DNA from 2 places in the Streptomyces sp. NPDC110618 genome. Region 1 is predicted to be linked to the other one. Evidence: riboswitches for the same ligand, from Rfam matches in the RefSeq annotation. Region 1 holds a riboswitch; the other holds the start of a gene.
The links. Region 1 has a riboswitch for glycine ahead of gcvT (glycine cleavage system aminomethyltransferase GcvT). Riboswitches for the same ligand answer to the same signal wherever they lie in the genome.

Region 1 (14,639 bases):
TGCTGGGGGTTGCTCATGGCCTGAATTCTCCTGTACGCGGGGGTGTGCTGATGAATGAGGGACCGCTGGAGGCGTGCGTGAGCAGCGGTGATGTGTTCAGCATCACCCACGGCCGGTGCCGGTGACGCTCACAGCTCCTGCATCCGATGCGTGCGGCTACTACTTCTGGCGCTTGTAGAACGGCAGCGCCACGACCTCGTACGGCTCGTGGCTGCCCCGGATGTCCACACCGACACCGGGCGTGCCGGGCGCCGCGTGCGCGGCGTCGACGTAGGCCATGGCGATCGGCTTGCCCAGGGTGGGGGAGGGAGCGCCGGAGGTGACCTCGCCGATGACCTTGCCGTCGGCGACGACCTGGTACCCGGCGCGCGGGACCCGGCGGCCCTCGGCGACCAGGCCGACCAGGACGCGCGGCGGGTTGCTCTCGGCGCGGGCGGCGGCCTCGGTGAGCGCCTCGCGCCCGACGAAGTCGCCCTCCTTCTCGAACTTCACCACCCGGCCGAGCCCGGCGTCGAAGGGGGTCAGCTCGGTGGTCAGCTCGTGCCCGTACAGCGGCATGCCCGCCTCCAGGCGCAGGGTGTCCCGGCAGGACAGGCCGCACGGGACCAGGCCCACCGGCTCGCCCGCCTTGGTCAGGGCCTGCCACAGCGGCTCGGCGTCGGAGGGCTTCACGAACAGCTCGAAGCCGTCCTCGCCGGTGTACCCGGTGCGCGCGATCAGCGCCGGGACGCCCGCGACGGTGCCGGGGAGCCCGGCGTAGTACTTCAGGCCGTCGAGGTCGGCGTCGGTGAGCGAGGCGAGGATACCGGGGGACTCGGGGCCCTGGACGGCGATCAGCGCGTAGGCGTCCCGGTCGTCGCGGACCTCGGCGTCGAAGCCGGCGGCGCGCTCCACCAGGGCGTCCAGCACGACCTGGGCGTTGGAGGCGTTGGCGACGACCATGTACTCGGACTCGGCCAGCCGGTAGACGATCAGGTCGTCGAGGATGCCGCCGTCCTCGCGGCAGATCATGGTGTAGCGGGCGCGGCCGACACCGACGGAGGCGATGTTGCCGACGAGGGCGTGGTTCAGCAGCGCGGCCGCCTGCGGACCGGTCACCGTGATCTCACCCATGTGGGAGAGGTCGAAGAGGCCGGCCTTGGTGCGCACGGCGTTGTGCTCGTCGCGCTCGGAGCCGTAGCGCAGCGGCATGTCCCAGCCGGCGAAGTCGGTCATCGTGGCGCCCAGCGAGCGATGCAGGGCATCGAGGGCGGTACGGCGCGGTTCGGTACTGCTCATCGGTCGGTCGTCTCCCAAGGCATGACGGGGGGGGCGTTCCTCCCCATCTGTCATCGGAACCTGAGAGGTTCGTCATGACCGCGCGTGGGCATGACTTGCACCTTGGGTGGGACCACCGGCGACGGCGGCCCGCTTTTCAGATGTGCCTCGCCCGCGCGGTAACGGGGCCTGAGAGATTCAAGGGAGGGACTTGCTCCTTCGGCGCCCCAGCACAAGGCTGGGAACTCTCCCGCGCGGATTCAAACGGCCGGTATGCAGTTGGCGCGCACATCATTGCACGCATCGGTCCGGCGTGGCAGGGCAGCATCTGTAACCGGGCTGTTGCGGTACGCGTACAGAAACTCCAGGCACGCGGAATTACCTTCTCTTTACGGTCGACGGGCAGATGGTCTCCATCTGACCCAGGGGAGGACGATCACGGTGAACAGGACGACGGCGTACGCGGCCACCTCGGGCATCGCGGTGCCCCGGCAGCCGGCAGCCCCCGTCGCGGAGGTGTGTCCGGCCCCGGTCGTGCGCGATCTGCGTGAGCGCTCCGGCCTGAGCCCGCACGCCCTGCTCTTCGGACCGAAGGACGTCGTGGTGATCACCGGCCTGCCGGGCAGCGGCAAGTCCACGCTGATGAAGCGGGCGGTCACGGGGCCGCGGATCGACTCCCAGGACACCCGGGACCGCTGGGACGCGCGGATGCCGGGCTTCCTGCCGTACGCGGTCTACCGCCCGCTCGTGCGGGTCGCGCACTACTTCGGACTGTGGCGGGCCCTGCGCTCCGGCGAGGGCCTGGTCGTGCACGACTGCGGTACGCAGTCCTGGGTGCGCGGCTGGCTGGCGCGGGCCGCGCGGCGCCGGGGCGGCACCCTGCACCTGCTGCTCCTCGACGTCACCCCGGACCAGGCACTCCAGGGCCAGCGCGAGCGCGGGCGGGGTGTGTCGCGGTACGCCTTCCTGCGGCACCGGGCTGCCGTGGGGCGGCTGCTGCGCGCGGCGGAGCGGGGCGAGCTGCCGCGGGGCACCGGTTCGGCGGTCCTGGTCGACCGGCCGGCGGCCGGGGTGCTGCGACGGATCGGGTTCACGGGCTGAGCGCGGGGCGGGTCTTCGGGCGGGGGTCGGGCTCGCGGGCCGGGTGCCGGGCGGACGCGGAGCGGATCGGCTGATGGGCCGCGTGCCCGGTGGGCGGGCAGGGTCGGCGGGTGCGGGGCGGGCCAGGTCTGGTGGACGGGCCGAGCCGGCGGGCGGCGGCGGGCCGGATCGGGTGCACGGCCAGGGCCGGGGCGGGCGCGCAGGCGCTAGCCTTTTCAGCCATACCAGTGGTTCACGGCAGGCGGTCAGAAGAGTATGGACTTCCCGGCGGATCTCCCCGCGGACTTCCCGGCGCAGGCGCACCCCCATTCGCACGGCGGATGGCCCGGCAACGAACTGGAGGAGGTGCTCTCCGCCTCCCTCGGCGTGCCCACCGCGGGCGGCCGGATCATCGAAGTGCTCGGCCGCAGCTTCCTGTGGGTCCCGCTGCCGTCCGGCGGCGGCCCGAACAGCGGTCCGCTGGACCTGCCCACGATGGAGATCGAGGGGCAGGGCTACGTCCCGGTCTTCAGCTCCGAGGAGCAGTTCCGTCAGGTCGTCGGCACGCACATGTCGTTCGCCGTCGCCCCGGCGGTGGAGTTCGCGCGGGGGCTGCCGCCGCAGGTCGGGATCATGGTCAACCCGGACGGTGTGGTGGGCATACCGCTGCCGCCCCCGGCGGTGGCCGAGCTGTGCCGGGTGGGCCGCACCCCGCTGGACGGGCCCGCGAGCGGCGGCCGGGTCAAGCTGTTCGAGCCGGACTGGAAGGACGACCCGGTCGACTTCCTCTCCGCGGCCTCGGCGGAGTTCGCGGAGACGGGCGTGGTGACCACGGCCCGCCGCTGCCTGGCCGCGATCGAGACCGCGGACCCGGTGATGTTCGTGGGGGTGGAGCTCTCGCACTGGGAGGGCGATCTGCGTACCGCGCCGATGGACGCCCTGGGCCGGGCCCTGGGCCGGGTCCCCACGAAGTGGCAGGTCAACCTGATCCTGCTGGACATGGCGGCGCAGGACCCGGTGACGCTGTGGATGCGCGAGCACGTACGGCCCTTCTACACGCGGGGTTAGCGGAGCCGTTCGAAGGGGCGCGGGGCCTGCGCGACCAGCCGCAACCGGAGCCGCGGACGCCCGCCCGGAGCAAGTCCCACTGCAGTGGGCGGCCTTAAGCTAGGGTCACGGCTCGGTCGGAGAACAGGTTGAAGGGGCGGTACAGGTGAGCGCCAGCGGCATCGCGGCCGGGCAGGTCGAGCACATGCTGCGCCAGGTCACGCCCGGGCGTTACGACGCCTACGAGGCGCTCCTGCGCGCGCTCGCGACCCCGAATTCCGGCCAGATCTGGATGCTGCTGTGGCACGGCCAGTCCGGCTCCCCGGACGCGCAGTACGGGAACATGGAGGTCGACGGCTACGGCTACGCGCCCTGCGTCACCTCCGCCCAGGAACTGTCGGCCAGTGGCTGGAACCGCAGTTACGAGGTGGTCGACGGGCTCGACGTGGCCCGCACCCTCTACCCCGACCACTACGGCCTCTGGCTGAATCCGCACGCTCCGGGCGGCGGTGTCGGCATCCCGTGGCTGGATCTGCGCCGGATCGCCACCGGCCTGGACCGCCAGCCCGCGGGCCCGCTGAGCCTGTCCGAGCCCGGCATCGAGATCCCGCACTTCTACGCCCTGCTCGCCCAGAACGCCCATCGCACCCCGGCCGTGCGCAGCCTGCGCCGCGCCTGGGTGCAGCCGGCGCTGGGGGCGCCGTATCTCGCCATCGGTCTGGACGTCTACGACACCAGTCCGTCGGCGGTGGACTCGGTGCGTGCGATGATGCAGCAGTCGATCGGCGCGGTCCCGGACGGGCTGCCGGTGTCGACGGTGGCGATGTCGGACGAGTACGACCCGGTCGCGATGTGGATGCGGGCGAACGCCCGGCCGTTCTACGACCGCGAGGCGCACGCGGCCCCGGCGCCCGCCGCCGGGTACGGGTACCCGCCCGCGCAGGGCGGCTACTGACCCGACGGGCCTTCCGACGGACCTCCCGAGGTCTTCTGACGGACCATCAAATCGTTTACGTGAACGTCACATTTCTTCGCGCGTAGATGATGGTGAAGATCACTGATTGTCCGAAATGTCATAAATTCCGCCTGTCCGACGTCCGTTATCCCCTGTTCGGATAACGGAATCCCCAGCACATCATCACGGTTGCGCATACTTTCGCCGTCAGATCTGGCGGCTGATCACGACGAAGCTGAAGACTCCCCAGTCAGACATGGGATCGGTCGATCCTGTGATCGAGTGCAAGTCGACAAAGCCGTAATCCACGGCAGGCGTAGGCCGGTCACCACCGGCGAGAGGGGTCGGGTCACCGTGACCGCACCGATCGAGACCACCGGGGCATCAGAAGCACAGCCGGAGGCTGTGCTCAGCGGTGCCGACAAGGGGCAGATCGAGGGCCGTTCCCTGGGGCAGATCGCCTGGACCCGGTTCAAGAAGGACAAGGTCGCCGTCGCCGGCGGCGTCGTCGTCATCCTGCTGATCCTGCTCGCGATCCTCGCCCGGCCCATCCAGGCCCTGTTCGGTCTCGACCCCAACGCCTTCAACCAGGACCTGCTCGACCCCAACACCTCGCTGCCGCACGGCGACTGGGGCGGCATGAGCGCCGAGCACCCGCTGGGCATCGACCCCAATTTCGGGCGCGACATCGCCACCCGCATCCTGGAGGGGTCCTGGGTGTCCCTGGTCGTCGCGTTCGGGGCGACGATCCTGTCCAACACGATCGGCACCATCCTCGGCGTGATCGCGGGCTACTACGGCGGCCGCACCGACGCGATCATCAGCCGGCTGATGGACACCTTCCTCGCCTTCCCGCTGCTGCTCTTCGCCATCGCCATCTCGGCGACGCTCCAGGGCGGTGCCTTCGGCCTGGAGGGCCTGCCGCTGCACATCAGCGTGCTGATCTTCATCATCGGCTTCTTCAACTGGCCGTACCTGGGCCGCATCGTCCGCGGCCAGACCCTGGCGCTCAGGGAGCGTGAATTCGTCGACGCCTCCCGCGGTATGGGCGCCAAGGGTCCGTACATCCTGTTCCGGGAGCTGCTCCCGAACCTGGTCGGCCCGATCATCGTCTACTCGACGCTGCTCATCCCGACGAACATTCTTTTCGAGGCCAGCCTGAGCTTCCTCGGCGTCGGCATCCAGCCCCCGCAGGCGTCGTGGGGCGGCATGCTCAGCGAGGCGGTCAAGTTCTACAAGGTCGACCCGCAGTTCATGATCGTGCCCGGCCTCGCCATCTTCGTCACCGTCCTGGCGTTCAACCTGCTCGGCGACGGACTCCGTGACGCTCTCGACCCGCGCAGCCGCTGATATGCGGCCCCATCGAGAGCCCATCAAGTTTCCAACTATGGAGGGGAAGCAGACCATCATGCGAAGGTCAGCGCTGGCCGCCATCGCGGCCATCGGCACTGTCAGCCTGGTTCTTTCGGGCTGCAGCAAGGCCGATGACAATTCGGGCAATGGCGACGGCAACAGCAAGTCCGCCGGCGCCGACGCGGCGACCAAGGGTGTCGTCAACGCCTCCACCGCCAAGGGTGGCACGGTCACTTACGAGTACTCGGACGTTCCGGACTCCTTCGACCCGGGCAACACGTACTACGGCTACATGTTCAACCTCAGCCGGCTGTACGCCCGCCCGCTGATGACCTACAAGCCGGCCCCCGGTGACAAGGGCAACGAGCTCGTCCCGGACCTCGCCGCGGCTCCGGGTGAGTCCAGCGACAACGGCAAGACCTGGACGTACAAGCTGCGTGAGGGTCTGAAGTACGAGGACGGCACGCCGATCACGTCCAAGGACGTGAAGTACGCCGTCGAGCGCTCCAACTTCGCGCGTGACGTGCTCTCCCTCGGCCCGAACTACTTCCAGCAGTTCCTTGAGGGCGGCGACAAGTACAAGGGTCCCTACAAGGACAAGAGCGACAAGGGCATCGCGTCCATCCAGACGCCGGACGACCAGACGATCGTCTTCAAGCTCAACCGCTCCTTCCAGGAGTTCGACTACCTGGTCGCCCAGCCGCAGACGGCCCCCGTGCCGAAGGCCAAGGACAAGGGCGTCGACTACGTCAAGAGCATCGTTTCCTCGGGCTCGTACAAGTTCGAGAGCTACGAGGAGGGCAAGCAGGCCGTCCTCGTCCGCAACGAGAACTGGGACGCGAAGACCGACCCGCTGCGCAAGCAGTACCCGGACAAGATCGTCATCAAGCTCAAGGTCAACGCCGAGACGATCGACCAGGACGTCCGCGCGGGCAAGGCGATCGACCTCGGCGGCGGTGGCGTCCAGGCCGCGACGCAGGCCGAGATCGTCAGCGACCCCGACCTGAAGGCCAACACGGACAACACCTACGGTGGCCGTCTGGTCTACATGGCGATCAACACCAAGCTGGCGCCGTTCGACAAGGTCGAGTGCCGCAAGGCCGTGCAGTACGCGGTCGACAAGAAGTCGGTGCAGACCGCCCTCGGCGGCCCGATCCGCGGTGACATCGCCACCACCGTCCTTCCGCCGGACGTCCCGGGCTACAAGAAGGCCGACCTGTACGCCACCCCGGACAACAAGGGTGACGCGGCCAAGGCCAAGGAGCAGCTGAAGGCCTGCGGCACGGAGAAGATCAAGACCAACATCTCCGCGCGCAGCGACCGCCCGCAGGAGATCGCCGCGGCGACCGCCATCATCAACTCGCTGAAGGCGGCGGGCATCGACGCCACCCTGAAGCAGTTCCCGTCGGGTAAGTACTTCACCGACGCCGCTGGTGTTCCGGCCTTCAACAAGAAGCAGAACATCGGTCTGCACATGATGCAGTGGGGTGCCGACTGGCCCTCCGGCTACGGCTTCGACCAGCAGATCCTGCACGGTGACGCGATCGGCGAGTCCGGCAACACCAACCTGTCGCAGCTCGACAACGCCGACGTCAACAAGATGCTGGAGCAGGCGATCGCGACCGAGGACGCTGCCGAGCGCAACAACCTCTACGCCGAGATCGACAACAAGACGATGGAGGAGGCGGCCCTCGTTCCGCTGACCTACTTCAAGGTCCTGCTGTACCGCCCGGCCGGCTTCACCAACCTGGTGTCCACCGCGGCCTTCAGCGGTCAGTACGACTACCTCAACATCGGCACGACCAAGAAGTAGCCCCGGAAGGCAGGTGAAGGCATTGATGCCCGCGGGCTTCGCGGCCCGCGGGCATCAGCGCCGATCCCCGTGATCTCGTATATCCTCCGCCGGACGGTCGCGGCAGTGATCCTGCTGCTGGTCGTCACCGCGGTCACCTTCGCGATCTTCTTCCTGCTGCCCCGGCTCGCCGGCCAGACGGCCGACCAGCTGGCCCAGCAGTACATCGGGAAGAGCCCCACGAAGGCCGACATCGAAGCGGTCAAGCAGAACCTCGGACTCGACCAGCCCGTGTACGTCCAGTACTGGGACTTCATCAAGGGGATCGTCTCCGGCGCCACGTATGACCTCGGGCCGACCACCGCGCAGTGCAACGCCCCCTGCTTCGGCTACTCCTTCAAGACCCACGTCGAGGTCTGGCCGCAGCTGACCAGCCGTATCCCGGTCACGCTGTCCCTGGCCGCCGGCGCCGCCGTGATGTGGCTGCTGGGCGGTATCACTGCCGGTGTGATCTCCGCGCTCAAGCCGCGGTCGCTCGCCGACCGCACCTTCATGGGCATCGCCCTCGCCGGTGTCTCGCTGCCCATGTTCTTCACCGGTCAGCTCGCGCTGTTCCTCTTCACCTTCAAGTGGCCGATCTTCGGCCGCGACTACGTCCCGTTCACCGAGAACCCCTCGCAGTGGGCCAACACCCTCTTCCCGGCGTGGTGTTCGCTCGCCCTGCTCTACTCCGCCATCTACGCCCGGCTCACCCGCTCGGGCATGCTGGAGACGATGAGCGAGGACTTCATCCGCACGGCCCGCGCCAAGGGCCTGCGCGAGCGGAACGTGGTGGCCAAGCACGGTCTGCGGGCCGCGCTGACCCCGATCATCACCGTGTTCGGCATGGACCTCGGCCTGCTGCTCGGTGGTGCGGTGATCACCGAGTACACGTTCTCCCTGCACGGCATCGGTGAGTACGCGGTGCAGTCCATCAAGGACAACGACCTGCCGCCGATCCTCGGCGTCACCCTGCTCGCCGCCTTCTTCGTCGTCCTCGCAAACTTCCTGGTGGACCTGTTGTACGCCGCCGCCGACCCGCGGGTGAGGCTCTCGTGACCGAACTGTCCAAGACCGGCGCCGCGGTGGGGGAGCCCGTGAAGGCCTCCTCCGACGTGCCCACCGCGTTCCTCGAAGTCCGCGACCTCAAGGTGCACTTCCCGACCGACGACGGCCTGGTCAAGTCGGTCGACGGAGTCAGCTTCAAGGTGGAGAAGGGCAAGACCCTCGCCATCGTCGGTGAGTCCGGCTCCGGCAAGTCCGTCACCTCGCTCGCCGTCATGGGCCTGCACAAGCTCGGCTCGCGCGGCAAGAACGTGCAGATCTCCGGCGAGATCTGGCTGGACGGCAAGGAACTGGTCTCCGCCGCCCCGGACGAGGTCCGCCGGCTGCGCGGCCGTGAGATGGCGATGATCTTCCAGGACCCGCTGTCCGCGATGCACCCGTACTACACGATCGGCCACCAGATCGTGGAGGCGTACCGGGTCCACCACGACGTCAGCAAGAAGGTCGCCCGCACCCGCGCGATCGAGATGCTCGACCGGGTCGGCATCCCCGAGCCCACCAAGCGCGTCGACAACTACCCGCACGAGTTCTCCGGCGGTATGCGCCAGCGCGCGATGATCGCGATGGCACTGGTGAACAACCCCGAGCTGCTCATCGCGGACGAGCCGACCACCGCCCTGGACGTCACCGTCCAGGCGCAGATCCTGGACCTGATCCGGGACCTGCAGAAGGAGTTCGGCTCCGCGGTCGTCATGATCACCCACGACCTCGGCGTGGTCGCCGAGATCGCCGACGACGTGCTGGTGATGTACGGCGGCCGGTGCGTGGAGCGCGGTCCGGTGGCCGACATCTTCGAGCAGCCGCAGCACCCCTACACCTGGGGCCTGCTCGGCTCGATGCCGCGTATCGACCGGGAGACCTCCGAGCGGCTCATCCCCGTCAAGGGCCAGCCGCCGAGCCTCATCAACGTCCCCTCGGGCTGCGCCTTCCACCCGCGCTGCCCGTACGCGGACATCCCCAAGGGCGATGTCACCCGCACCGTGCGCCCCGAGCTGACCCAGGTCGGCACCGGACACTTCTCCGCCTGCCACCTCTCGCCCGAGGACCGTACGCGGATCTGGACCGAAGAGATTGCGCCGAAGCTGTGAGTGAAACCAAGAAATCGGACGTGACCGTCCCGGCGCAGGCGTCGGCCCCCGGGGCGGAGAACGACGTGCTGCTGAAGGTCCAGGGCCTGCAGAAGCACTTCCCGATCCGCAAGGGCGTGCTCCAGCGCCAGGTCGGCGCGGTCAAGGCCGTGGACGGCATCGACTTCGAGGTGCGCCGCGGCGAGACGCTCGGCGTGGTCGGCGAGTCGGGCTGCGGCAAGTCGACCATGGGCCGGGTCATCACCCGGCTCCAGGACCCGACGGGCGGCACGATCCACTTCGAGGGCAAGGACATCACGCGGCTGAACACGGCCGGGATGCGCCCGCTGCGGCGGGACATCCAGATGATCTTCCAGGACCCGTACGGCTCCCTGAACCCCCGGCACACCATCGGCTCGATCGTCTCGGCGCCGTTCCGGCTCCAGGGCGTCGAGCCCGAGGGCGGGGTGAAGAAGGAGGTCCAGCGACTGCTGGAGCTCGTCGGCCTGAGCCCCGAGCACTACAACCGCTACCCGCACGAGTTCTCCGGCGGTCAGCGTCAGCGCATCGGCATCGCCCGCGCGCTCGCGCTCAAGCCGAAGCTGGTCGTCGCCGACGAGCCGGTCTCCGCGCTCGACGTGTCGATCCAGGCCCAGGTCGTGAACCTGATGGACGACCTCCAGCAGGAGCTGGGCCTGACCTACGTGATCATCGCGCACGACCTGTCGGTCGTCCGGCACGTCTCGGACCGGATCGCGGTGATGTACCTCGGCAAGATCGTCGAGCTGGCCGACCGGACCTCGCTGTACGAGTCCCCCATGCACCCGTACACCAAGGCCCTGATGTCCGCGGTGCCGGTGCCGGACCCGCGGCGCCGGGGTGCCAAGAGCGAGCGCATCCTGCTCCGCGGTGACGTGCCCTCGCCGATCGCGCCGCCGCCCGGCTGCCGCTTCCACACGCGGTGCTGGAAGGCGACGGAGATCTGCAAGACGACCGAGCCGCCGCTGCTGGAGCTGCGTCCGGGCCAGCAGGTCGCCTGCCACCACCCGGAGAGCTTCGAGGACCAGGCTCCGCAGGACACGGTGCTGCTGACGGCCGCGAAGGAGGCGGCCGAGCTGGTCGCCGACGAGGTGCTGGCGGAGTCGGCGGAGACGTCGGCGGCGGTGGCCGCGGAGGTCAAGGCGACGACGGAGGAGGCGACCTCGAAGGAGGCGGCTTCCGAGAAGGTCGCCAAGACCTCTGAGGAGACTTCCGAGGAGCCGGAGTCCACCGACAAGTAGGGTTAAATCCCCAAGTCAAGAACGAGCCCTCGCCTTGCAATGAAAGGCGGGGGCTCGTTCTTGGGTGAGAATGTAGGGGTGCTCCAGCAACTGTTCACCCCGTCCGTGCAGCATACGCTCGACCTGATCGGCATCTTCGTCTTCGCCATCTCCGGCGCGCTGCTGGCCGTCCGCAAGAACTTCGACGTCTTCGGCATCGCCGTCCTCGCCGAGGTCACCGCCCTGGGCGGCGGACTCTTCCGCGACCTGGTGATCGGCGCCGTACCGCCCGCCGCCTTCACCGACCTCGGGTACTTCCTGACCCCGATGCTCGCCGCGCTCCTGGTGGTCTTCCTGCACCCGCACGTGGAGCGCATCCAGATAGGGGTGAACGTCTTCGACGCGGCCGGCCTCGGCCTGTTCGCCGTCACCGGCACGACCAAGGCGTACGACTACGGTCTGAACCTCACCGCCTCCGCCGCCCTGGGCCTGGCCACCGCGGTCGGCGGCGGTGTGCTGCGCGACGTGCTCGCCAACGAGGTGCCCTCGCTGCTGCGCTGGGACCGCGACCTCTACGCGGTCCCGGCGATGGTCGGCGCCATCATGGTCGCGATCTGCATCCGCTACGACGCCCTCACCCCCGTCACCAGCGGATTCGCGGTGATCACGGCGTTCGTGCTGCGCCTGCTGGCGATGCGCTACCACTGGCGGGCGCCCCGGGCCTGGAACCGGCGCTCGACGGTGCGGGAGGAGGAGTAGGTCCGCTGTGCCCGGGTAAGCGGGCGCTCAGGTTAGAGGTAGGGGAAAGCTACCGCTTAGTAGTTAGCTGTTGTACCGTTCATCCATGTCAGAAGTAGCGTTCACGCAGGCCACCGTCGGAGACAGCGAGTTCGACCGCGACACCGCGCTCACCCGGCGCGAGCCCGGCGTCTACGACATCGACCTCTCCGCCGGCTGGACCATCATCAGCGCCGTCAACGGCGGTTATCTGCTGGCGGTCCTGGGCCGCGCGCTCGCCGACGCCCTGCCGCACGCCGACCCGTTCACCATCTCGGCGCACTACTTGACCGCGTCCCAGCCCGGTCCGGCGGTCGTGCGCACCTCCGTGGTCCGCACCGGCCGCTCCCTGTCGACCGGCCAGGCGTCGCTCTTCCAGTACGACGAGCGGGGGCAGGAGGTCGAGCGCATCCGCGTCCTCGCCTCCTACGGCGACCTCGACTCCCTGCCCGACGACGTCCGTACGACCGCGCGGCCGCCCGCGATCCCGCCGATGGACCAGTGCTTCGGCCCCGAGGACGGCCCGGCCCCGGTCCCCGGCAGTTCCGCCATCACCGACCGGCTGATGCTCAAGCTGGACCCGGCGACCCTGGGCTGGGCCCTGGGCGCGCCCTCCGGCAAGGGCGAGATGCGGGCCTGGTTCGGCCTGGCCGACGGCCGGGACCCGGACCCGTTCTCCCTGCTGCTGGCGGTGGACGCGCTGCCCCCGACCGCCTTCGAGCTCGGCATCAAGGGCTGGGTCCCCACGGTGGAACTGACGGTCCACGTCCGCAGCCGTCCCGCCCCGGGCCCGCTGCGGGTGTCGATCACCACCCGCAACCTCGCCGGCGGCTTCCTGGAGGAGGACGCGGAGGTCTGGGACAGCGCGGACCGGCTGGTGGCCCAGTCCCGCCAACTGGCGCGGGTGCGGCTCGGCTGACGTCCGCCGAACCCGCCGGGTGCCTTGAGGTGCCCGGCATCGGGCGGGTGTCGAACTCGCCGGTCTTTTCCATGAGTTGTGGCGCCGGGGCGGGAGTTCCCCCCGGCGCCTTTCGTGTCACGGTCCGGGGTCGGCGGGCCGGGCTGTTCCGGCGCGTCAGTCGGCGCGTTCGCCGGGAACGGCAGGCGTCCATCGTGAACGGCCGCGCCCGTCGTGAGGGTGTGCGGCTGATCGCCCGTCAGTCCAACCAGTGCTGTCGGCCGATGCTGATGAGCCGCAGGCGTCGGGTGGCGATGCGGACGACCTCGTCCCGCTGGTCCTGCGCGTCCTTCTCCATGGTGTCCAGGAACAGGGACGCGGTGATGAGCATCTGGTCGACGTAGAGGTTGGCCAGCATCAGCAGGTCGTCGTCGCTCCATCCCTGTGCCAGCGGGTCCTTGGCGAGTTCGCGCTTGACCTCCTCGCCGAAGCGGGCGAGTTGGTCCTGGATGGCCTCGCGCACGGGCCGCACGCCGCCGTGCCGTTCGCGCGCGATGAAGCGGACATGGGCGGGGTGGGCGGCGACATGGTCGGCGATCAACTCGACGGCGCGGGCTATGCGTTCGTCGGGGGTGCCGTCGGCGGAGACGGTGACGCGGATCATCGCGTGCAGGCTGCCGAGCGCCTCCTCGACGAGGGCGACGCCGAGGTCGGCGGTGGAGCGGAAGTGCCGGTAGAACGCGGTGGGGGCGACGCCGACGGCGCGGGTGACCTCGCGCAGGCCCAGACTGCTCAGGCTCTGCCCCTCCAGCAGCCCCAACGCGGCGTCCAGGAGCGCCTGTCGGGTCTTCTGCTTCTGTGCCTGCCGGATGCCGAGGGTGTGACTCATGCCATGCAGTTAACAACTGTTCTCCGGAATTGAAAAGCCGTCGGGCACGCTAGACTCGGCAGTCAGTGAACAACTGTTACTGCAACCGTTCACCGAAACGTCGCGAGACGCATCTCGGAGGGGGATCCCATCCCATGCTGTTCCTCGTCGCCGCGCTCCTGCTGCTGGGCGTCGTCCTGGGCACCGTGGCCCACGCGCCGCTCGGCTTCACCGTCGTGACCGCCGTGATCATCGCCGCCTGGCTGAGCGTCTTCGCCGTCCGCGAGCGCCACGCCCGCCGCAACTGACCGCGGTCCACAAGGCCGCGGTCCCGATCACAGACCATCGACCGCACTAGGAGTCGACCGCATGCTGCACCTCACCGCCCCGACCACCGGCCACCGCCCGCTCACCCGGGACGCCGACGGCATGGCCGTCGCGTCCTTCATCCTCGGCCTGGTCGGCCTGCTCGTCCTCAACGTCGTCCTCGGTCCCATCGCCGTCGTGCTGGCCGCCGTGGCCCTGTGGCGGGGCACCGCCCGGCGCGGCCGCGCCTACCTGGGCCTGGCCCTGGGCGTCGCCGACCTGGTGGTCCTGCTGACGTTCATGCAGCTGGACAACACGGTGTCCTGGAGCTTCTGAGCCGGTTCCGGACGCTTCCGGAACGGCCGGAGCCCGTCCCCGCGCCAACCGGACAGGCCCGTAGAATCAGCTCACCATGGCTTACCTCGACCACGCCGCGACCACCCCGATGCTCCCCGAGGCGGTCGAGGCGCTCGCCGCGCACCTGAGCGTCACCGGCAACGCCTCCTCCCTGCACGCGTCCGGGCGCCGCGCCCGCCGTACGGTCGAGGAATCCCGCGAGACCCTCGCCGATGCCCTCGGCGCCCGGCCCAGCGAGGTGGTGCTCACCTCCGGCGGTACCGAGGCCGACAACCTCGCCGTCAAGGGCCTGTACTGGTCACGCCGGGACGCCGACCCGGCCCGCACCCGCGTGCTGGCCTCGCCCGTCGAGCACCACGCCGTCCTCGACGCCGTCCACTGGCTGGGCGAGCACGAGGGCGCCACCGTCGAATACCTCCCGGTCGACGCGTACGGCAGGGTCCACCCCGAGGCGCTGCGCGAGGCCATCGCCCGCAACCCCGACGACGTGGCTCTCGCCACCGTCATGTGGGCGAACAA
Region 2 (14,639 bases), on a different contig from region 1:
CCGCCGCCACGGACAGGCTGATGAGCATCGGCACGGTGCTGAACGTGCTGCGTGACGAGTTTCCCGAAGTCACGATCTCCAAGATCAGGTTCCTGGAGTCCGAGGGCCTGGTGGAGCCGCGGCGGACGCCCTCCGGCTACCGCAAGTTCAGCGCGGAGGACGTCGAGCGGCTCGGGCATGTCCTGCGGATGCAGCGGGACCACTATCTGCCGCTCAAGGTGATCCGCGAGCACCTGGACGCCATGGCGCGCGGCGAGGCCGTCTCGCTGCCCCTCGTCGGCCGTCAGCGCGACGGCGAGGCCGTGCCCGAGGCGCCGGAGACACCGACCGCGGCGCGGATCGGACGGGCCGAGCTGCTGGCCGCCGCCGAGATCGGCGAGCAGGAGCTCCAGGAGTGGGAGTCCTACGGACTGATCGCGCCGCTGCCGGACGGGGCGTACGACGCCGAGGCGGTCACCGTGGCCACGCTCGTCGCCGAGCTGGGGCGCTTCGGGATCGAGCCGAGGCATCTGCGGGTGATGAAGGCCGCCGCCGACCGGGAGGCGGGGCTCGTGGACCAGGTGGTGGCACCGCTCAGGCGCCACCGCAACCCGCAGACCAGGGCCCATGCGGAGGCCCGTACGAAGGAGCTGGCGGGGCTCACCGTCAAGCTGCACGCGGCGCTGGTGAAGACCGCGCTCGGGGTGCGGTTGCCCTGAGCCGGGGCTCGTGGGGAGTCCGGATCGACCGCACGTTTCCGGCCCGACTACCCAAACGTCCCGGGCACGGCCTAGGGTTGCTGTGTGAACGAGCTCGATGTCGTAGGTGTCCGGGTCGAAATGCCCTCCAACCAACCGATCGTGCTCCTGCGCGAAGTGGGAGGCGACCGCTACCTCCCCATCTGGATCGGGCCCGGGGAGGCGACGGCGATCGCCTTCGCCCAGCAGGGCATGGCCCCCGCGCGACCGCTGACCCACGACCTTTTCAAGGACGTGCTGGAGGCGGTCGGCCAGGAGCTCACCGAAGTGCGCATCACGGATCTGCGTGAAGGCGTCTTCTACGCCGAGCTGGTCTTCGCCAGCGGGGTCGAGGTGAGCGCCCGTCCGTCCGACGCCATAGCGCTTGCCCTGCGCACCGGCACGCCCATCTACGGCAGTGACGGTGTGCTCGACGACGCGGGCATCGCCATTCCGGACGAGCAGGAGGACGAAGTGGAGAAGTTCCGCGAGTTCCTCGACCAGATCTCGCCCGAGGACTTCGGCACCAGCAGTCAGTGAGTCCTGCGGGGCGTCCTTGCGTACTCATGAGTAGACAGGGGGCGCCCTCGGGCGGCGGCACATGCCAGCGGCAGTGAGAGCGTCCTACGGCTCTGGCCGAGCGCATTCGGCTAGCCTTTCCCCGCGGTTGGGTACGGGAAACCACTCCTAGGGTGATTATCACTCGGCGTGCCGAGTGTGGCGATCGTTGACGCACCCCTGGTGACTGCCTACCGTCGAGAAGGCAGGTCAAGGACGGAGGTCGGCGTGAGAAGCAGCGGCGACGGTACGGCTGGGGGTGCCCCCGGACGCGGTCTCGGGGAGAGCGGTCCGTACCCTCCCCCGGGCTCACGGCTCCGCTCGAACGGGGGGTGTCCCCAGCCGGGTGGTGCCGCCGAACGCGCTCCGCAGCGACCGACGGCCGTCCCGGCCGGGACAGGGACGGCACCCATGACGACCGAGCAGATCGGCTACCGCGGCCCCACGGCCTGCGCCGCCGCCGGGATCACCTACCGGCAACTGGACTACTGGGCCCGTACCGGGCTGGTCGAGCCCAGTGTGCGGCCCGCGTACGGGTCGGGAACCCAGCGGCTGTACAGCTTCCGGGACGTTGTCGTCCTCAAGATCGTCAAACGGTTCCTGGACACCGGGGTGTCCCTGCAGAACATCCGCACCGCCGTTCAGCACCTGCGGGAGCGGGGCTTCAGCGACCTGGAGCGGATGACGCTGATGAGCGACGGTGCCACGGTCTACGAGTGCACCTCGCCCGACGAGGTCCACGCGCTGCTCCAGGGCGGACAGGGCATCTTCGGGATCGCCGTCGGCGTGGTGTGGCGGGACGTCGAGAGCGCGCTGTCGCAGCTGCACGGGGAGCGCATCGACACCGGTGAGACGCTCGTCGGGCACAATCCGGCGGACGAGCTGGCGCGGCGGCGCAACCGGGCGGTCTGACGTCCCGGTCAGGTCTCGTGGCCGTGCCGGGGCATTGTCAGTGGTGTAAGGCAGCATCGGACATGTGAGAAGCGCGCCCACGATCCTGCACCTCGACATGGATGCCTTCTTCGCCTCGGCGGAGCAGGCGTCCAAGCCGAGTCTGCGCGGCAAGGCCGTGATCGTGGGCGGGCTCGGGCCGCGCGGTGTGGTGGCGACCGCGTCGTACGAGGCCCGGGTGCTCGGGGTGCATTCGGCGATGCCCATGGCGCAGGCGCGGCGGTTGGCGCCGAACGCCGCGTATCTCGTACCGCGTTTCGCGTTCTACCGGTCCATCAGCGAGCAGGTCATGGCGTTGCTGCGCGCCCTGTCGCCGCTCGTGGAACCGCTCAGCCTGGACGAGGCGTTCGTGGATCTGGAGGCCGGGGGGAGGGCCTGGGACGCGGAGTCGGCCCGGCTGGCCGCGGTGAAGCTGCGCGCCGACATACGGGCCGTCACGGGCCTGACGGGGTCCGTCGGGCTCGCGGCGTCCAAGATGCTGGCGAAGATCGCCTCGGAGCAGGCCAAGCCGGACGGGCTGGTGCTGATCGAACCGGGGACGGAGCGGGCGCTGCTCGGGCCGATGTCGGTACGGACGCTGCCGGGTGTGGGGCCGGCCACCGGGGACCATCTGCGGCGGGCCGGGATCCACACGGTCGAGGAGCTGGCCGAGGCCGGGGAGGACGAGCTCGTACGGCTGCTGGGGAAGTCGCTCGGGCACGCGCTGTACGCGATGGCGCTGGCGAGGGACGAGCGGCCCGTGGTGGCCGAGCGGGAGACGAAGTCGGTGTCGGTCGAGGACACCTATGACGTCGACATCCATGACCGGGTGCGGGTCGGGCTGGAGGTGCAGCGGCTGGCGGACCGGTGCGTGCGGCGGTTGCGGGGGGCCGGGCTGTCGGGGCGGACGATTGTGCTGAAGGTGCGGCGGTACGACTTCTCCACGCTGACTCGGTCCGAGACGTTGCGGGGGCCGACGGATGACCCGGCTGTGGTGCGGGAGTCTGCCGCGCGGCTGCTGGAGTCGGTGGACACCACGGGTGGGGTGCGGCTGCTCGGGGTGGGGGTCAGTGGGCTGGCGGACTTCACGCAGGAGGATTTGTTCGCGCAGGCGGCGGGGGACAAGGGGGCCGAGGACACGGGGGAGGACGGTGTTGTGGAGGCCGCGCAGGACGCTGCGGTCGAGGTGCCGCTTGAGCGGCGGTGGGTGGCTGGGCATGACGTGGTGCATGCCGAGTTCGGGCATGGGTGGGTGCAGGGGAGTGGGCTGGGGCGGGTGACGGTGCGGTTCGAGACGCCGGACTCGGGGGTGGGGCGGGTGCGGACGTTCGCGGTTGATGATCCTTCGCTGTCGCCGACCGAGCCGTTGCCGTTGGTGCCGCGTGGGCCGGGGGCCGCCGTGGTGGACGGGGCCTCTGCTTGATCGTGCCCTGGGGGTACGGACCTCACGGTTGTGCCCAGGGTGGGGGTGCCCGTGGGGGTGGGTCGCGCAGCCCGGCGCTCACGGGGTGCCGCCGCGCCCACCCGTGCCGCCCCAGCGGCACGACTGCCCGCGGCTGGGTGGGTTTCGACTGCCTGTGGCTCTGGCGGCTGGCTTGGTTACATCTCTGCGTCCTCGGTGCCTGCCAAGTTGCCGAAGTCGTGGTCGGGAGGGGGTGGGGTGGAGGCGGTGTCGAGGCCGTAGTGGTGGTAGAGCTGGAGTTCTTGTTCGGGGGAGAGGTGGCGGCCGACGCCGAAGTCCGGGGCGTCCTTGATCAGGGTGCGGTCGAAGGGGACGTGCAAGGTGCCCTCGACCAGTTCGCTCGGCTCCAGCGGGACGAAGGCGTCCCTGCTGAACAGGCCGGTCCGTATGGCCGCCCACTCCGGGACACCGGTCGCGTCGTCGAGGTAGACCTCGTCAATCGTGCCGATCTTCGTGCCGTTGCGGTCGAACGCCTTGCGGCCGATCAGGTTGCGCGGATCGATGTCGGTCTGCACGGGACCTCCACTAGGTCGCAAATCATCCGTAAGCACTACGAAAGAGCACAATCGGGTGCTCGGCCACTCGAACGACCTGGCGTTGACCTCGCTGGTAGGCTTGCAGACGGCTGCTGACCCCGTGCGGGAGAGTCCTCCGGAGACCACCGGAGGCGCCGAAGGAGCAAATCCTCCCCGGAATCTCTCAGGCTCACGTACCGCACGGACGAGGTCACTCTGGAAAGCAGGGCGGGTGTCGACGGCTTCCGCTCTCACCGACGGTGAAAGCCGGACGCCCTGGTGCCTCCGGTGAAGCTCTCAGGTTGAGATGACAGAGGGGGAGGCCGTCCGGGCACCCGCGCCGTGGTGCCCCTCGAAGGTCGTGTCTGACCAGGAGGCCTCCGCAATGACCGCCCATCGCATTCCGCTCTCCGAGCTCGAAACGGGGATCCCCTTCGAGCAGCGTCACATCGGGCCCGACCAGGAAGCCCGGGCCAAGATGCTCGCCCAGGTCGGCTACGGCTCGCTGGACGAGCTGACCGCCGCCGCGGTACCGGATGTGATCAAGAACGCCGACTCGCTCGCGCTGCCGGGCGCGCGGTCCGAGGCCGAGGTGCTCGCCGAGCTGCGTTCGCTCGCCGACCGCAACCAGGTGCTCGACTCCATGATCGGGCTCGGCTACTACGGCACCTTCACCCCGCCGGTCATCCTGCGCAACGTCATGGAGAACCCGGCCTGGTACACGGCGTACACGCCCTACCAGCCGGAGATCTCGCAGGGCCGCCTGGAGGCGCTGCTCAACTTCCAGACCATGGTCGCCGACCTCACCGGCCTGCCCACCTCCGGCGCCTCGCTGCTGGACGAGGGCACCGCCGCGGCCGAGGCCATGGCGCTGTCCCGGCGCATGGGCAAGAACAAGAAGGGCCTCTTCCTGGTCGACGCGGACGCCCTTCCGCAGACCATCGCCGTGATCGAGACGCGTGCCGAGCCGACCGGCGTCGAGGTGGTCGTCGCCGACCTCAGCGACGGTATCCCGGCCGAGATCGCCGAGCGTGAGATCAACGGTGTGCTCCTGCAGTACCCGGGTGCCTCCGGTGCCGTGCGGGACCTCAAGCCCGTCATCGAGCAGGCGCACGAACTGGGCGCGCTGGTCACCGTCGCCGCCGACCTGCTCGCGCTGACGCTGCTGACCTCGCCCGGTGAGCTGGGTGCCGACATCGCGGTCGGTACGACCCAGCGGTTCGGTGTCCCGATGGGCTTCGGCGGTCCGCACGCCGGCTACATGGCCGTGCACGATAAGTTCGCGCGCTCCCTGCCCGGACGGCTCGTCGGCGTCTCCGTGGACGCGGACGGCAACAAGGCGTACCGCCTCGCGCTGCAGACCCGTGAGCAGCACATCCGCCGCGAGAAGGCGACCAGCAACATCTGTACCGCGCAGGTGCTGCTCGCCGTCATGGCCGGCATGTACGCCGTCTACCACGGCCCCGAGGGGCTGAAGGGCATCGCGCGGCGCGTGCACCGCTACACCGCGATCCTCGCCGCCGGGCTCGCCGCGGGCGGCGCCGAGATCGTGCACGCGAACTACTTCGACACCCTCACCGTGCGGGTGGCCGGACGGGCCGCCGAGGTCGTCGCCGCCGCCCGCGAGGCCGGGGTGAACCTGCACCTCGTCGACGCCGACCACGTCTCGATCGCCTGCGACGAGACCACCGGCCGCGCCCAGCTGACCGCCGTGTGGGGCGCCTTCGGCGTCGAGGCCGACATCGAGCCCCTGGACGCGAAGACCGAGGACGCGTTGCCGCAGGGGCTGCTGCGCCAGGACGAGTTCCTGACCCACCCCGTCTTCCACCAGTACCGCTCCGAGACCGCGATGCTGCGCTACCTGCGCCGCCTGGCGGACCGTGACTACGCGCTGGACCGCGGCATGATCCCGCTCGGCTCCTGCACGATGAAGCTGAACGCCACGACCGAGATGGAGCCGGTGACCTGGCCCGAGTTCGGGCAGCTGCACCCCTTCGTGCCCGAGGAGCAGGCCGAGGGCTACCTCACGCTCATCCGTGAGCTGGAGGAACGTCTCGCCGAGGTCACCGGGTACGACAAGGTCAGCCTCCAGCCCAACGCCGGTTCGCAGGGCGAGCTGGCCGGACTGCTCGCCGTGCGCGGCTACCACCGGGCCAACGGCGACGAGCAGCGCACCGTCTGCCTCATCCCGTCCTCCGCGCACGGCACCAACGCCGCCAGCGCCGCGATGGCCGGTATGAAGGTCGTCGTCGTCAAGACCGCCGAGGACGGCGAGATCGACGTCGAGGACCTGCGGGCGAAGATCGAGCAGTACCGCGACGAGCTCGCGGTGCTGATGATCACGTACCCCTCGACGCACGGTGTGTTCGAGGAGCACGTCGCCGACATCTGCGCCCGGGTCCACGAGGCCGGCGGGCAGGTCTACGTCGACGGCGCCAACCTCAACGCCCTGGTGGGGCTGGCCAAGCCGGGCCACTTCGGCGGCGACGTCTCCCACCTGAACCTGCACAAGACCTTCTGCATCCCGCACGGCGGCGGCGGTCCGGGCGTCGGCCCGGTCGGTGTCCGCGCGCACCTGGCGCCGTACCTGCCGAACCACCCGATGCAGCCGGCCGCCGGGCCCGAGGCCGGTGTCGGACCCATCTCGGCGGCCCCCTGGGGCTCCGCGGGGATCCTGCCGATCTCCTGGTCGTACGTCCGTCTCATGGGCGGCGAGGGGCTCAAGCGGGCCACGCAGGTCGCGGTACTCAGCGCCAACTACATCGCCAAGCGGCTGGAGCCGCACTACCCGGTGCTCTACACCGGTCCCGGCGGGCTGGTCGCGCACGAGTGCATCATCGACCTGCGTCCGCTGACCAAGGCGACCGGTGTGACCGTGGACGACGTGGCCAAGCGGCTCATCGACTACGGCTTCCACGCGCCGACGATGTCCTTCCCGGTCGCCGGCACGCTGATGATCGAGCCGACCGAGTCCGAGGACCTCATCGAGCTGGACCGGTTCTGCGACGCGATGATCGCCATTCGCGCGGAGATCGAGAAGGTCGGTTCCGGCGAGTGGGCCGCGGACGACAACCCGCTGCGCAACGCGCCGCACACCGCCGCCGCGCTGAGCGGGGAGTGGGAGCACGGCTACAGCCGCGAGGAGGCCGTCTTCCCGAGCGGGGTCTCGGCCGCGGACAAGTACTGGCCGCCGGTGCGCCGCATCGACCAGGCCTACGGTGACCGCAACCTGGTCTGCTCGTGCCCGCCGCTGGACGCGTACGAGGACTGACCGAGGGCACTGACCTCAAGGGGCTCCGCCCGGGCTACGGCTCGGGCGGAGCCCCTTTTCGTGCCCGCTTTCGTGTGCCCGCGCAGGCACTCTTGCCGGACCTCGCGACCTCTCCTACAGTCCGCTCCGTAATGTTCGTCAGCTGATCCGAATGTTTCGGTTGGGGGTGCCCGGAACGTGTCGTAGGCCCAACTCCCTTTCGATCGTGGGCGGACCGGACTCGGATTCCCTGTGCACAAGGGTTGCCACCCGTCAGCGCGTGTCTCTAGGGTGCGGCTGCAGCGAAGCTTTCTGTCGTGAGACCGAAACTTTCGAAGGGCAATATGTCGAAAAGGAGCGCATGATGGGCGACCCGGCACTCTCCCGCCGCAGATTCCTGGCGGTCTCCGCCGCCGCGGGTCTGAGCATGACGGCACTCAGCGGCTGCGGCGGCGACTCGGACGGGGGGTCGTCCGACGGTACGACCACCATCGAGTGGTGGAACATCTCCACGACCCAGCCCACCAAGGACGTGTGGGCCGCCCTCGCCAAGAAGTTCGAGGCGCAGAACCCCAAGGTCAAGGTCAAGATCGTCCAGCTGGAGAACGACGCCTACAAGTCGAAGATGACGGCGCTGACCGCGTCCGGGAAGCTCCCGGACATCTTCCACACCTGGGGCGGCGGCGTGCTCAAGCAGCAGGTCGAGGCGGGACTGGTCGAGGACCTCACCGACCGCACCAAGGGCTGGGGCGACAAGCTCGTCCCGGTCTCGAAGGAGCCGTACCTCATAGACGACAAGGTCTACGGCATACCGTTCGACATCGGCATGATCGGCTTCTGGTACAACAAGGCGCTGTTCAAGAAGGCGGGTATCAGCGAGCCCCCGGCCACCTGGAGCGCCTTCCTGGACGCGGTCGACAAGCTCAAGTCCGCCGGTGTCACCCCGCTCGCCCTCGCGGGCAAGGAGGCGTGGACCGGTATGTACTACTGGGCCTACCTCGCGATGCGCACCGCGGGTGTCGACGCCCTGGAGAAGGCAAACCAGGACAAGGACTTCACCTCCCCCGGCCTGGTCCAGGCCGGTGAACACCTCAAGGAACTGGTCGAGTTGAAGCCGTTCCAGAAGGGCTTCCTCGGCGCCTCCTACTCCGGGCCCACCGGCCAGGCGGCCACCGTCGGCAACGGCAAGGCGGCCATGGAGCTGATGGGCCAGTGGGCGCCCATCGTCCAGGCCGACGCGGGCAAGGGGCTCGGGGACGACCTCGGCTTCTTCCCGTTCCCCGCGGTCGAGGGCGGACAGGGCGCGATCACCGAGGTGTTCGGCGGAGGCGGCGGCCACGCGCTGCGCGCCGGCGCCCCGCAGGCGGCGGTGGACTTCCTGAAGTTCTTCGCCTCCGAGGCGACCGACGTGGAGCTGGTCAAGAAGACCGGCGTCCTGCCCGTCGTCCCGGCCGCCGAGCGTGCCATCACCGACCCCAACGTCAAGGCCGTACAGCAGCAGTTGACGGCCGCCACCGGCTTCCAGCTCTACCTGGACCAGGCGTACGCGCCGGCCCTCGGTCAGGAGGTCAACGAGAGCGTCGCCGGTCTGATCGCCGGATCCAAGTCCCCGGAGCAGGTCACCGACTCGATCACCCAGGTCGCGAAGGAAGAGCAGTAACAACCGATGACGTCCACCTTCCTTCCGGAGAAACGGACCGGTCCCGACACGGACCTGCCGCCCCCGGCCGCCGACGCGGCCCGGGGGCGGGCCCGCCGGCGCGCCATGAACTGGCTGACCGCGGTCTCCTTCCAGGTACCCGCCCTCGTACTGTTCGGTGTCCTGGTCCTGCTGCCCATCATGTTCGCCCTGTACGCCGCCTTCTTCCGCTGGGGCGGCTTCGGGATGCCCGAGGACTACATCGGCGTCGAGAACTTCACCCGGCTCTTCGACGACCCGGTCTTCATCGGCGACCTGTGGCGCTGTCTGCTGCTGGTGCTGCTCTCGCTGGCGCTGCAGCTGCCGTTCGCGCTCGCCATGGCCGTCGCGCTCAACCAGAAGGTGCGCGGCCGGGCCGTCTACCGGATGCTCTTCTTCGCGCCGTACGTGCTGTCCGAGGCCATCACCGGTGTGCTGTTCGCGATGATCTTCGCGCCCGGCGAAGGGCTCGCCGACCATGTCCTCGACGGCATCGGCCTGGAGGGCCTGGGCGGTGAGTGGTTCGCCGACCCGGACATGGTGATGGCCACCCTGTTCCTGGTCATGACCTGGAAGTACTTCGGCTTCCACATGATGCTCTACCTGGCCGGACTCCAGTCCATCCCCAAGGAGTTGCACGAGGCCGCCCTCATCGACGGTGCCGGTCCCTGGCAGCGGTTCCGCAACGTCACCCTGCCGCTGCTCGCGCCCACCCTGCGCATCAGCGTCTTCCTGTCCGTCATCGGCGCCATCCAGCTCTTCGACCTCGTCTGGGTGGTCACCGCCGGTGGCCCCGACCACCACTCCGAAACCATGGCCGTGACCATGTTCCAGTTCGGCTTCAAGCGCTACCAGGTCGGCTATGCCAGCGCCATCAGCGTGGTCATGTTCGGCATCAGCCTCGTGTTCGCCCTCGCCTACCAGCGGTTCGTGCTCCGCCGGGACCTGGAGGGCGCGACCACGACCATGCGGGGAGGCAAGCAGTGACCGTCCAGCGCAAGACCCGGGGCCGCACCCTGCCCCTGCACCTCCTGCTGATCGGGGTCGGCGCCCTGATGGGCATCCCCCTGCTCTACGCGGTCATCTCCGGCTTCAAGTCCACCGACCAGCTCTCCCGCAACCCGATCGGGCTGCCCGACCCGTGGGTGACCGGGAACTACACCGACATCCTCGCCTCCGGCGACTTCTGGCGGATGGTCGGCAACAGCACGCTCATCGCGGTCGCCACCACGGTCCTCGTGGTCGCCGCCTCGGCGCTCGCCGCGTTCTCCTTCGCGCGGTTCGCCTTCCGGGGCCGCGAAGTGCTGTTCACCCTGTTCACGATGGGGCTGATGTTCCCCTTCGCGGTGGCGGCGCTGCCGCTGTTCCTGCTGCTGCGCTCGATGGACCTGCTGGACAACCCCCTCGGCGTGATCCTGCCCCAGGCCGCGTTCGGCCTGCCGATGACCATCATCATCCTGCGCGGCTTCTTCCGGCAGATCCCCGGCGAACTGGAGGAGGCTGCCACCCTCGACGGCTGCGGACCGCTGGGCTTCTTCTGGCGGGTGCTGCTGCCCATGGCACGGCCCGCGCTCGGCACCGTCTCCGTGCTCGCGGTGGTCACCAGCTGGAATAACTTCTTCCTGCCGCTGCTCGTCTTCAACGAGCCCACCTGGTGGACCATCCCGATCGGCGTGCAGCAGTTCCAGGGCCAGTACTCGCAGGACGTGGCCCGGGTCTTCGCCTATCTCGTGCTCGCCATGGTCCCCGCCCTGGCCTTCTACTCCGTCGCCGAGCGCCAGCTCGTCGGCGGCCTCACCGCCGGCGCCACCAAGGGATGACAGCGCCCGCGACCGTACGGCTCACCCACACCCCTGTTCCGTGAGGAGTCGCACCATGCCCAAGAACCGTCTCAGACTCGTCGGCGCCCTGACCGCCGTCCTCGTCGCCGTCACCGCCCCGTCCGCCCAGGGCCTTGCCGACCACCGCCCCCACAAACCGCAGACCCTCGCCGACCTCGCCCAGCGGCACGGCCGCTACTTCGGCAGCGCCACCGACAACCCCGAGCTGGTGGACGAGCCGTACACGAAGATCCTCGGCACCGAGTTCGACCAGATCACCCCCGGCAACGGCATGAAGTGGTACGCCACCGAACCCGAGCAGGGCGTCTTCGACTTCTCCCAGGGCGACGAGATCGTCGACCTCGCCCGCGCCCACCACCAGAAGGTGCGCGGCCACACCCTGGTCTGGCACAGCCAGCTGCCCGACTGGCTGACCGGCCGCGAGTGGACGGCGCCCGAGCTGCGGGCCGTGCTGAAGAAGCACATCCAGACCGAGGTACGGCACTACCGCGGCAAGGTGTTCGCCTGGGACGTCGTCAACGAGGCCTTCAACGAGGACGGTACGTACCGGGAGACCGTCTTCTACAAGACCCTCGGCCCCGGTTACATCGCCGACGCCCTGCGCTGGGCCCACGAGGCCGACCCGCGCGTCAAGCTCTACCTCAACGACTACAACATCGAGTCCGTCGGCCCGAAGAGCGACGCCTACTACAACCTCGCCAGGCAACTGCGGGCGCAGGGCGTCCCGTTGCACGGCATCGGCCTCCAGGCGCACCTGGCGCTCCAGTACGGCTATCCGGCCACGCTGGAGGACAACCTGCGCCGCTTCGCCCGGCTCGGCCTGGACACCGCGCTCACCGAGGTCGACATCCGCATGTACGTGCCTGCCGACGAGGAGAAGCTGGCCACGCAGGCCCAGTGGTACGCGGACCTGACGAAGGCGTGCCTGGCGGTCCGCCGGTGCGTCGGCATCACCATCTGGGACTACACCGACAAGTACTCCTGGATCCCGGCCTTCTTCGACGGCGAGGGCGCGGCCCTGCCGTGGGACGAGGAGCTGCGGCCCAAGCCCGCCTACTACGCGATCCGGAAGGCGCTCAGCTGATCCTGCGCGCGGACGGTGGTGCGGTGCTGGACCGCACCACCAGTTCCGTGTCCAGCTCCACCCGGGGGGAGTCCGGCTGCTCGCCCCCGGCCAGCCGCAGCACGGTGCGCACCGCCAGCTTGCCCATGTCGGCGAGCGGTTGGCGCACCGTGGTCAGCGGCGGCGCCGACCAGCGGACCTCCGGCAGATCGTCGAAGCCGACCACGCTGATGTCCTCCGGCACTCTCAGGCCCCGGCGGCGCAGTGCCTCGATCGCGCCGAGCGCCATCTGGTCGCTCGCCGCGAACACCGCGGTCGGCGGCTCGGGCAGGTCCAGCAGCGCCGTACAGCCCGTACAGCCGGACTCGGGGCGGAAGTCGCCCTGGACGACCAGGGATGCGTCCACGGCGAGCCCGGCGCCCTCCAGGGCCGCGCGGTAGCCGTCGAAGCGGGCGCGGGAGCACAGCAGTCGCGGCGGGCCCGCGATCAGGCCGATCCGGCGGTGGCCGAGGGTCAGCAGATGCCCGGTGGCGGCGAGCCCGCCCGACCAGTTGGCGGCGCCGATGGTGGGCACGTCCGGCACGGGGGAGCCCGCCGGGTCGACCACCACCAGCGGCACCCCGAGGGCCCGCAACTCCTCGTGCAGCACCGGCTCCAGGGCCGAGGTGACCAGCACGACGCCGTCGGAGGCGCGGGCGCGCAGATTGCGCATCCACTCCCGGGCGTCGCCCGAGCGGCCGTGGATCGCCGACACCACCGTGCCGACCCCGGCCGCGTGCGCGACCTCCTCCACCCCGCGGATGATCTCCACCGCCCACGGGCTGTCGAGGTCATTGAAGACCAGGTCGACGAGGGTGGCGGGGGCCGCCGAGACCCGCTTGCGGTAGCCGTGCGCGCGCAGCAGGTCCTCCACCCGGGCGCGGGTGCGCGGGGAGACGTCGGACCGGCCGTTGACGACCCGGGACACGGTGGGCACCGAGACCCCGGCCCGCCGGGCGATCTCCGTGATGGTGACCCGGCCCTCGGTGTGCTCCCGCGCCAACTGCCCACCTCCGTCGACCTGTTGTCGAAACTTCCAGAAGTCTTCCGGAAAACCGGGGCCCGTGGAAGGGAGAACTGGGTCGGGACCGCAGCACACACGCGGGGCTACGGTCAGTGATCGCCCCCGGACACGCGTCGGGGCCGGTGCGCAGAACATGTCTGCGGCCGGCCCCCAAGGTCTCCGGACGGTTTCGTGGCCGTCCGGCCGCGTTCAGGCCGCGGTCATCACCTGGTCGGCACCCAGCGGGCGGTGCGGGGCGATGATCTGGCCGTCGGGCAGGAGCTCACCGGTGTCCTCGAAGAGCAGAACGCCGTTGCAGAGCAGGCTCCAGCCCTGTTCCGGGTGGTGCGCCACGAGGCGCGCCGACTCCCGGTCGGCGGAGTCTGCGGAAGGACACGGTGGCTGGTGCTGGCACATGGGTGGGATCTTTCGCTCTGTGGTGTTCATGGCCGCCCCCGTTGCGACAAGTGGTTCGAACCCAGTGTTGCCCCACGGGCGTGAATCCGCAGGGATTTCGGTGCACCGCTTCTCACAGGTTGATGACGCGCCGCTCGCGCGGATGGTTCACCTCGACCGCACTGTCCTTTTAGGTGGTTCGCAATGGCCGGAGCGGACTAGTCCATGCAGGTCAGAGGCTCTGTAGAGCGATTCCCCGCTCGTACGAGCGCACCGCCGCCGCATGCGCGCGGTACCTCGCCGCCGCACACGCGCCGTACCCCGCGACCGGCGTTCCGGTGGCGGGGCACGGGGGGAGTGCGGCGGCGGGTCAGGCGGGTGAGCCGAGCAGCGGCGCCGGGGTCACGCGATGGGTGAGGACCGGGAGCAGATCGGCGGCCCGGTGCGGCCGGTGGGCCGCGATACCGGGCGGTGCGGGCGCCAGCGGCACCAGGAGGTCGGTGGGCTCCGGGTGGCCGACGGTGGCGTCGGCGGCGGGGTCGCCGTGCAGCCACAGGGTCAGCATGTACAGGCCGGGTACGGACAGCAGCCGGGGCTGGTAGGGCTGGGTCATGGTCTCGGCCTGGCGCAGAGCCTGCTCGGTGGAGGTGATGTAGGGGCCCTCGAAGAAGTGCGAGAAGGCCCATCCGTCGGGCGTGAGCCGGGTCTCCGCGGCGGCCACGGCCCGGTCCGAGCAGCGGATCAGGAAGCGCCACCCGGCGAGCCGGGTGGTGGTCGGGCCGCCCGCGGTGATGCCGTCCAGGACGTGCACGGGCAACGGCAGTTCCGGGGTGGCGGGCCCCTGGGCGGCGCGCAGGGACGGCGTTCGGGCCTCGCGGACCGCGGTGGGGGACCCCAGTGCGGCGAGGACGGAGCGGAGCGCGGGCGCGGGAGCCGGGGGGACATGCAGCGGCATGGTGGGTCGCCTCTCATTCAAAAGGCACGGTGGCGCGAGGGCGGGGCGGACGGCGCTGTCAGCTCGCGAGGGGGCGGGGAGGCGGGGCCGTGGTCCGGGTGCGTGGGTGTGCGTGAGGGCCCGCCGTACCTCGATCCCTACGGCAGGTCCCTCCGACCGGGCGCCAACTCTCCGCCTACTACGCGGAGTTTATACGACAAGTGTTCAGTGAGTGTTTCATCTAGCCGTTTCCG

Region 2: another riboswitch for glycine. It lies ahead of gcvP (aminomethyl-transferring glycine dehydrogenase); the one in region 1 lies ahead of gcvT (glycine cleavage system aminomethyltransferase GcvT).

The regions. Positions count from the first base shown of each region.
Region 1 is NZ_JBVKBN010000011.1:1,010-15,648, forward strand. It holds gene gcvH (glycine cleavage system protein GcvH) at 1-17, opposite strand, end outside; gene gcvT (glycine cleavage system aminomethyltransferase GcvT) at 160-1,278, opposite strand; glycine riboswitch at 1,316-1,424, opposite strand; glycine riboswitch at 1,425-1,520, opposite strand; gene ACZ7L7_RS19740 (AAA family ATPase) at 1,699-2,358, shown strand; gene ACZ7L7_RS19745 (hypothetical protein) at 2,348-2,581, opposite strand; gene ACZ7L7_RS19750 (enhanced serine sensitivity protein SseB) at 2,614-3,405, shown strand; gene ACZ7L7_RS19755 (enhanced serine sensitivity protein SseB C-terminal domain-containing protein) at 3,551-4,339, shown strand; gene ACZ7L7_RS19760 (ABC transporter permease) at 4,694-5,689, shown strand; gene ACZ7L7_RS19765 (ABC transporter substrate-binding protein) at 5,748-7,505, shown strand; gene ACZ7L7_RS19770 (ABC transporter permease) at 7,575-8,582, shown strand; gene ACZ7L7_RS19775 (ABC transporter ATP-binding protein) at 8,579-9,676, shown strand; gene ACZ7L7_RS19780 (ABC transporter ATP-binding protein) at 9,673-10,935, shown strand; gene ACZ7L7_RS19785 (trimeric intracellular cation channel family protein) at 11,014-11,673, shown strand; gene ACZ7L7_RS19790 (thioesterase family protein) at 11,759-12,610, shown strand; gene ACZ7L7_RS19795 (TetR family transcriptional regulator) at 12,849-13,478, opposite strand; gene ACZ7L7_RS19800 (hypothetical protein) at 13,613-13,765, shown strand; gene ACZ7L7_RS19805 (DUF4190 domain-containing protein) at 13,830-14,099, shown strand; gene ACZ7L7_RS19810 (cysteine desulfurase family protein) at 14,176-14,639, shown strand, end outside.
Region 2 is NZ_JBVKBN010000019.1:6,680-21,318, forward strand. It holds gene ftsR (transcriptional regulator FtsR) at 1-698, shown strand, start outside; gene ACZ7L7_RS27945 (bifunctional nuclease family protein) at 783-1,256, shown strand; gene ACZ7L7_RS27950 (MerR family transcriptional regulator) at 1,503-2,186, shown strand; gene ACZ7L7_RS27955 (DNA polymerase IV) at 2,251-3,627, shown strand; gene ACZ7L7_RS27960 (PRC-barrel domain-containing protein) at 3,804-4,181, opposite strand; glycine riboswitch at 4,296-4,391, shown strand; gene gcvP (aminomethyl-transferring glycine dehydrogenase) at 4,567-7,452, shown strand; gene ACZ7L7_RS27970 (extracellular solute-binding protein) at 7,796-9,091, shown strand; gene ACZ7L7_RS27975 (carbohydrate ABC transporter permease) at 9,098-10,096, shown strand; gene ACZ7L7_RS27980 (carbohydrate ABC transporter permease) at 10,165-10,929, shown strand; gene ACZ7L7_RS27985 (endo-1,4-beta-xylanase) at 10,985-12,034, shown strand; gene ACZ7L7_RS27990 (LacI family DNA-binding transcriptional regulator) at 12,027-13,055, opposite strand; gene ACZ7L7_RS27995 (DUF5999 family protein) at 13,266-13,472, opposite strand; gene ACZ7L7_RS28000 (hypothetical protein) at 13,822-14,406, opposite strand.